DNA from 2 places in the Roseivivax sp. THAF30 genome. Region 2 is predicted to be linked to the other one. Evidence: riboswitches for the same ligand, from Rfam matches in the RefSeq annotation. Region 2 holds a riboswitch; the other holds the start of a gene.
The links. A riboswitch is a leader RNA that binds a small molecule or an ion and turns the genes downstream of it on or off. The one in region 2 is predicted to bind thiamine pyrophosphate.

Region 1 (4,168 bases), 900 kb from region 2:
TGTCGCGGCGGGCGAAGAAATACCGCGGAAAGGTGGCCCCGCGATCTGCCGCTCTGACATCCTTGTCATCAACAAGACCGATCTCGCCCCGCATGTAGGTGCGTCGCTCGAGGTGATGGAGCGGGACGCGGCCCGCATGCGCGCCGGGCGACCCTTCTTCTTCACCGCGCTTCGCAAGGGCGAAGGGGTGGAGGCGGTCATCGCCGCCTTGTCGGAGATCGGTGGCCTCGATCTGACCCAGCAGGCGGCGGAGTAGCGTCGTCGCCCAGGTCGCCGTGCCTGCGGAAAGGGCGCATTTTCGGTATTTTCACCAACCCAAAACCAAAAGCGCGCCCCCTGTCTTTGGGTTGGCCCAAATACCGGCGGGGGTGAATTCGGGGCGGCACGCCCCGAAGAGGGGGCAGCAAGCCCCCTCACGCCCCGATCAGCCCGCGGGTGCCGCCGGTCTGGGCGCGGTCGAGAAGCAGGTGGTCGAGCAGCACGCAAGCCATCATCGCCTCGCCGACCGGCACCGCGCGGATGCCGACGCAAGGATCGTGGCGGCCTTTCGTGACGACCTCGGTCGGCTGGCCCGACTTGGTGATCGAGGCGCGGGACTTGAGGATCGAGGAGGTCGGCTTGACCGCGAAGCGTGCGACGATGTCCTGGCCGGTGGAGATGCCTCCGAGGATGCCGCCTGCGTGGTTCGAGGAATAGCTCGGCGCGCCGTCATTGCCGAGGAAGATCTCGTCGGCATTGGCCTCGCCGGTGAGTGCGGCCGCTGCCATGCCCTCGCCGATCTCCACGCCTTTCACCGCGTTGATCGACATCATCGCCGCGGCGATCTCGGTATCGAGCTTGGCATAGACCGGCGCGCCGAGGCCGGCGGGCACGCCGGAGGCCGCAACTTCGATCATCGCGCCGCAGGAATTGCCGGATTTGCGCAGGCCATCGAGATATGTGGCCCAGTCCTCGGCGGCTTTTGCCGAGGGCACCCAGAACGGGTTCTTCTCGATCTCGTCCATCTCGCGGGTCTCGCCGATGGAATGCGGACCCATCTGCACCATGTAGCCGGTGATCGCGAGGCCGGGGGCCAGCTCGGCGAGAACCGCACGCGCCAATCCTCCGGCAGCCACCCGCGCCGCGGTCTCACGCGCCGAGGAACGCCCGCCGCCCCGCGGATCGCGATGACCGTATTTCTGCCAATAGGTGATGTCCGCATGGCCTGGGCGGAAGGTCTCCGCGATATCGCCGTAATCCTTGGAGCGCTGATCGGTGTTCTCGATCATCAGCTGCACCGGCGTCCCTGTGGTGCGGCCTTCGTAGACGCCCGAGAGGATGCGAACCGCGTCGGCCTCGCGCCGCTGGGTCGTGAACTTGTTCTGCCCCGGTTTGCGGCGGTCGAGCCAGTGCTGGATCGCGGCCTCGTCGATGGCGATCCCGGGCGGGCAGCCATCCACCGTGCAGCCGAGCGCGGGACCGTGGCTTTCGCCCCAGGTCGTCACGCGAAACAGGTGGCCGAACGTGTTGAAACTCATCTCGCCGCTCCGAAATAGCTGGTCGCGCTTGTCCTAAAGAAGGCCCGCGCCCCCCTCAAGCCGTTTCGCCTTGTCAGCGGCACCGGGCAGGATTACGTCTCTGCGTACCTCGGGGTGCCGGAAGGCTGAGATGCGGTGATGCCGCGAACCCGTTGAACCTGAACCGGTTAACACCGGCGGAGGGAAGGTTTGCCGGCAGCGCCCGCAGTATCTTGCCCATCCGCCGCAAATGGAAGGATGGCACCATGAAAGCCCTCACGACTTTTGCAGCGGCCACGCTCACCGCGGGCACCGCGCTCGCCCAGGAGAACGTGCTCACTGTTTATGCTGGCGATTACATCGTCTCCGAATGGGGACCGGGCCCCAAGATCGAAGAGCTGTTCGAGGCGCGCTGCGACTGCGATCTTCAGTTCAAGCCGGGCGATCTCTTGCCGCGGCTTCTGCTCGAAGGGCAGGCGACCGAGGCGGACGTGGTGTTCGGGCTCAACACCGACGTGACCAAGCGCGCCCGCGAAAGCGGTCTCTTCGCGCCCCACGGGCAGGACACGGATGCGCTGACGCTGCCGATCGACTGGAACGACGACATCTTCCTGCCCTTCAATTACGGGCATACCGCCTTCGTCTACGACACCGAGCGTCTGGCCGAGCCGCCGCAGAGCTTCGACGCGCTTCGTGAGGCGGGTGATGATCTGAGCCTCGTCATCCAGGATCCGCGCACATCGATCTCGGGCCTCGCGCTCGCGCTCTGGGTGCAGTCGGTCTATGGCGAGGAGGCAGAGGCCGCCTGGGCGGACCTCTCGGACAACGTGCTGACCGTGACCAAGGGCTGGTCCGAGAGCTACGGGCTCTTCACCGATGGCGAGGCGGACATGGTTCTGTCCTACACGACCTCGCCCGCCTACCACATCATCGCCGAGGACGACGACACGGTGAAGGCGGCGATCTTCCCCGAGGGGCATTACTTCATGGTCGAGCTGGCCGCGGTGACATCGACGACAGATGTGCCGGAGCTTGCGCAGGACTTCATGGCCTTCATCCTCTCGGAGGAGTTCCAGGAGATGATCGCGACGGGCAACTGGTCTTTCCCGGCGGCATTGCCGCAGGAGCGCTGGCCGGACGGGTTCCGGCAGCTCGACTTGCCGGATGAAGTGCTGTTCTACTCCGAAGACGAGGCAGCTGAACTCAAGGATCAGGCGATCGAGGCATGGCGCGCCGGTCTCTCGCGCTGATCGCCGCCGCGGCGGTGCTGGCGCTGACGCTGGTGCCGGTCGCCGCGGTGCTGATCCGGGCGGGAGGGCTGTCGGCCTTCGCGCCCGGTGACGGGCAGGCGCTGCGCTTCACGCTTGTTCAGGCGACGCTCTCGGCGGGGTTCAGCGTGCTTTTCGCCGTGCCCGTCGCGCGGGCGCTCGCCCGGCGCAACTTTCCGGGGCGCGGGCTCCTCGTTGCGCTTCTGGGCGCGCCGTTCATCCTCCCCGTGATCGTGGCCGTTCTGGGGCTGATCGCGACGTTCGGATCGAACGGCATCGTCAATCGGGGCCTCGCAGCGCTGGGCCTGCCGGAAATGACGATCTACGGATTGCACGGGGTGGTCATCGCGCATGTCTTCTTCAACCTGCCGCTTGCGACGCGGCTCGTCCTGCAAGGCTGGCTTGCCATGCCGGGGGAGCGGTTGCGGCTTGCCGCCTCGCTCGGGCTCAGCCCCTGGGCGATGTTCCGCACGCTCGAAGCGCCTATGTTGGCGCGTATCCTGCCTGGAGCCTTCGCGGTGATCTTCGTGATCTGCCTGTCGTCCTTCGCCGTCGCGCTGACGCTCGGGGGCGGCCCGCGCGCCACGACGGTGGAACTCGCCATCTACCAGGCGATGCGGTTCGACTTCGATCTGGGGCGCGCGGCCTCGCTCTCGCTTCTGCAACTGGCGCTCGCGGTCGCTGCGGGGCTCGTGGCGCTGCGGCTCTCGGGCGGGGCAAGCTTCGGCGCGGGGCTCGATCGGCGCGTGGCGCGCTGGGACGGGCGGGGGCTCGTGGCACGGCTTCTCGATGGAGGCGCGATCCTGATCGTTGCGCTTTTCCTGCTGACGCCGCTGACGCTCGTGGCCTTGCGCGGCGCGCCGGGGCTCTTGCAGCAGGGTGCCGGAACGCTGGAGGCCGCGTGGCACTCGCTCAGCGTTGCGCTCGCCTCGACCGCGCTCTGCCTTCTCTGGGCGCTGCCGCTCGCGACCCGGCGCGGAGAGCTTCTGGGCCTTCTCGGCATCGCCATCTCGCCGCTCGTCCTTGGCACCGGGCTGTTCCTGCTGGTCCGGCCCGTCATGAACCCGTTCGCGCTGGCGCTGCCGGTCACGGCGCTCGTGAACGCGCTGGTGAGCCTGCCCTTTGCGCTGCGTATCCTCCGGCCCGAGGCCGAGGCGATCCGCGATGATTTCGGGCGGCTCGCCGGATCGCTCGGCCTCAGCGGGTGGGCCTGGACGCGCTGGGTGCTGCTGCCGCGCTTGAAGCGGCCCTTGGGCTTCGCGGCGGGGCTGACAGCGGCGCTGTCAATGGGCGATCTGGGCGTCATTGCACTCTTCGCCGATCCCGACCGCGCGACCTTGCCGCTGCAGGTATATCGCCTCATGGGCAGCTACCAGATGGAGGCGGCGCAGGGCGCGGCGCTGC
Region 2 (4,168 bases):
AGGCGGCCATCATGCTCGAGGAGACGGGGCTCGACTATCGTCTCAATCTCATGCGCCTCGCCGAGGGCGACCAGTTTGCGCCCGAGTTCCTCAAGATCAGTCCCAACGCGAAGATGCCCGCCATCGTCGATCACGCCCCTGCTTCGGCTTGGGGCGAAAGTCCGGTTTCCGTTTTCGAGTCGGGCGCGATCCTCCTTTATCTCGCGGACAAGACGGGCGTGTTCGCACCGCCGCCGGAAGATCTGCGCGCGCGCAAGGAACTGATGGAATGGCTGTTTTGGCAGGTTGGCAACCAGGGACCAATGGGCGGCCAGCTCAGTCATTTTCGCAATTACGCGCCCGAAGACGACCGCGCCTATGGCTTCAAGCGGTATCTTGGCGAATACGACCGGAACCTCGGCGTTCTCGAGAACCGTCTCGATGGGCGCGACTACCTTCTCGGGGCGTATTCCATAGCGGATATGCTGGCATTCCCTTGGGCCTTCATCGCCAAGCCTCTTGGCGCTTCGCTCGAAGACTTCCCGCGCGTGGCCGAGTGGCGCCGCCGGATCAAGGAACGCCCGGCCGTGCAGCGTGCAATCGACCTGCACAAGTCGGACCAGAACCGCGGACGGCACAGGGCCGACAACAACAGGGTGTTGTTCAATCAATCCGCCAGCTCGCTTCGTCAGAACTCAGCGCCAGGCAAAGAATGACCGGCGCTTTGACTGCCCCATACAGATTGAGGGCATCCGTTGACCGGCAGGCGCCATCATCGGAGAACCGCAGGCCGGCAGAGCGTTACAACCCCGTCTTGCGTGGATAACGTCGCCTCGATGGCAAAAAGGGACGATCATGACGATCACGAACCAGGCCGAATTGGACGGCATGAAGGCTATCGGGCGGATCGTCGCGAATACCTTGCGCGACATGGCGGCAGCGATGGAGCCCGGCATGACCACTCGGGAGCTAGACGAGATCGGGCGAGATCTCCTAGCGCAGGAAGGCGCAGTTTCCGCACCCAAAGCGACCTACCGTTTCCCCGGCACGACCTGCATCAGCGTGAACGAGGAAATCGCTCACGGGATACCGGGCGAACGCGTGATCGCGCGCGGGGATCTCGTGAATATCGACGTCTCGGCGTCGAAGAACGGGTATTTCGCGGATACCGGCGCGACCTGCATCGTGCCCCCGCCCGATCCCGCGAAAGCGCGTCTCTGCCGCGACGGTCGACGCGCCATGGAGATCGGGATCGCAAAGGTCGGCGCCGGCAAGCCCCTCGCCGGGATCGGCCAGGCAATCGGGCGGTTCGCATCGGCACGGGGCTACACGCTCATTCGGAACCTCGCGAGCCACGGCGTCGGTCGGTCCCTTCACGAATATCCGGGCGAGATCGCCACTTGGCCGGACCGCCGGGAGCGCCGCCGAATGACGACAGGGCTCGTCTTCACGATTGAGCCGTTTCTTTCCACCGGCGGCATGATGGCGACGGACGGGAAGGACGGCTGGACATTGTACTGCGAACCGAGAGCGCCAGTCGTGCAGTACGAACACACCGTGATCGCGACGAGACGCGGTGCGATGGTCGTGACCGTCCCGAGTTGAAGGCCACCCGGTGCTTGCACCCCCGAGGGGTGCGACCGGACCCGGCCAGTCAGAGCCTGTCAGGCAGGACACGTCCGCGACTCTTGTGCTTCTTTGATTGCTGTGACAGCCTCAATCTCGCAACAGGGGCGTCCGCCATGCGCGGGCTGAGAAGCACCCTTCGAACCTGAACCGGATCATGCCGGCGGAGGAAGTTGCGGAGATGGCCCCGAAAGGTGAATGCCGTCTGCCGTGCCTCCGCCCGACAAGGAGGCACCATGCACACCCCCGGAACAACCCTGAGCGCCATGCGCGCCTCGGCTCCTCTCGTTCACAACATAACCAATTTCGTCGCCATGAACGTCATGGCGAATGTCCTTCTGGCCATAGGCGCGTCGCCCGCGATGGTCCATGCGCGCGAGGAAGCGGCGGAATTCGCCGGATTGGCACAGGCACTCACCGTGAATATCGGCACGGCGGATCCCGCATGGGGCACCGCGATGCAGGAGGCCGCGGCCGTCATGTCCGAGGCCAACCGCCCCTGGGTCTTCGATCCGGTCGGCGTGGCCGCCACGCGGTTTAGGCAGGACCTGTCCGATCGGCTACTCGATTTGAAACCGACAGTGGTGCGCGGCAATGCCTCCGAGATCCTCACCTTGGCGGGTCTTGGCGGCTCTGCACGCGGCGTGGATGCCGGTGACAGCGTCGCCTCGGCCGAGGATGCGGCGCGCGCCCTGGCCCAACGAACCGGCGGTGTGGTCGCCGTTTCCGGCCCGGTCGACTACATCACGGACGGTGCCCGCGTCGCGCGCGTCTCCAACGGTCACCCGATGATGGCGCGGATCACGGTCATGGGCTGCTCGCTCAACGGGGTGATCGCGGCTTTTTGTGCCGATCATCCGACGTTCGATGCGACTGTCGCGGCGCTTGCGGCCTATGGTGCCGCCGGCGAAATGGCGGGCGCGGCGGCGCAGGGACCGGGCAGCTTCCAGGTGGCGTTTCTCGATGCGCTCCATGCCCTCACACCCGAGGCACTGAACGCCGCCGCGCAGATCGAGCTCGCGACATGATCGGGCCGGTCTACGTCGTGACGGACCCGGGCGCACCTATCCCAGTGGCCGATCAGGCGATGGCCGCCGCCCGCGGCGGGGCCTGGGCGGTGCAGATCCGCGACAAGACCATGCCCGACACGGACCTTGCACGCCTGACCGAAGCACTGATGGAGGCGCTCGCCCCGATGGACGTACGCGTCTTCGTCAATGACCGGATCGAGGTGGCACGCAGCACGGGCGCCGACCTCCATATCGGCCAGGGCGATGGCGAGCCGGAGCGCGCCCGCGCGCGGATCGCGCCAGGCGCTCTGCTCGGCCTGTCGATCGAGACGATAGCGCAATGCAGGCGCATTCCATCGGGCGTCGACTATATCGGCGCCGGTCCCTTTCGCGCCACACCGACCAAGCCCGACGCGGCAGAGCCCATCGGGAGCGAAGGGCTGGCCCGCATCGTCCGAGCCGCGCCGGTGCCGACCATCGCGATCGGCGGGCTGACCGCGCGGGACATCCCCACCCTGAAACACGCGGGGGCGTCCGGAATGGCCGTCGTTTCGGCCGTCACACGCGCCGCGGACCCCGAAGGGGCAACCCGCGCCCTCGTCGATACTTGGAGACAGGTATGATACCGAACATCCTCTCTATCGCCGGATCAGACCCGTCGGGAGGCGCCGGCATCCAGGCAGACCTCAAGGCGATCTCGGCCAATGGCGGCTATGGCATGGCCGTGATCACGGCGCTGACAGCACAGAACACACATGCCGTGCGTGCGGTGCTGCTGACCGAACCGGGCATGGTCACCGAGCAGATCGCAGCCATCCGCGAGGATATCCGCATCGATGCCGTGAAGATCGGCATGCTGGGCAGCGCGGCTATCATCGAGGCCGTGGCCGCCGCGCTTTCGGACCTTGCCGCGCCTGTGGTGCTGGACCCGGTCATGGTGGCCAAGGGCGGCGACCGCTTGTTGGCGGAAGAGGCCGTGAGCGCTCTTCGCGACCGGCTCCTGCCGATTGCCACGGTTATCACGCCGAACCTGCCCGAGGCCGCTGACCTCTTGGGCGAGGACGCGGCAACGAACCGGCCCGGCATGGAGGCACAGGCAAAGGCCTTGCTGGCCCTCGGGCCATCAGCGATCCTGATGAAGGGTGGACACCTCTCCGGAGACCAGAGCCCCGACCTTCTGCGAACTCGGGATGAGAGCCTCTGGCTCGAAGGCATTCGTCATGTCACGCGCAACACCCATGGAACGGGCTGCACGCTGTCTTCGGCGCTCGCCGCGCATCTTGGCCACGGCCTCGCTTTGCCGGAGGCGGTGGCGCGAGCGAAGTCCTACACCGCCGCTGCGATCGCGCAGGCAGACGAGCTCGCTGTCGGCTCCGGTCACGGTCCGGTTCATCATTTTCATTCGATAATCCCGGAAGCCGTTTGACCACGCCTGGCATGCTGGACCAGTCCACCATCCCGACCAATCTCAAGGGACTTTCCTGGCCTGCGAAAGGAGGGTCGTGGCCGTGCTCACGCCCGGCTTTCTTCTCATACCGGGCCTGCCGGCGGAT

Region 1: it holds a riboswitch for thiamine pyrophosphate, as region 2 does, so the genes downstream of both, FIU91_RS14610 (thiamine ABC transporter substrate binding subunit) here and thiM (hydroxyethylthiazole kinase) in region 2, are expected to answer to the same signal.

What each region holds. Positions count from the first base shown of each region.
Region 1 covers NZ_CP045389.1:3,010,350-3,014,517, reverse strand. Annotated here, with positions in the region: gene ureG (urease accessory protein UreG) at 1-256, shown strand, start outside; gene aroC (chorismate synthase) at 414-1,517, opposite strand; TPP riboswitch at 1,618-1,719, shown strand; gene FIU91_RS14610 (thiamine ABC transporter substrate binding subunit) at 1,763-2,746, shown strand; gene FIU91_RS14605 (thiamine/thiamine pyrophosphate ABC transporter permease ThiP) at 2,722-4,168, shown strand, end outside.
Region 2 covers NZ_CP045389.1:2,107,954-2,112,121, forward strand. Annotated here, with positions in the region: gene FIU91_RS10210 (glutathione S-transferase N-terminal domain-containing protein) at 1-695, shown strand, start outside; gene map (type I methionyl aminopeptidase) at 835-1,584, shown strand; TPP riboswitch at 1,699-1,794, shown strand; gene thiM (hydroxyethylthiazole kinase) at 1,842-2,633, shown strand; gene thiE (thiamine phosphate synthase) at 2,630-3,238, shown strand; gene thiD (bifunctional hydroxymethylpyrimidine kinase/phosphomethylpyrimidine kinase) at 3,235-4,041, shown strand; gene FIU91_RS10235 (fumarylacetoacetate hydrolase family protein) at 4,168-4,168, opposite strand, start outside.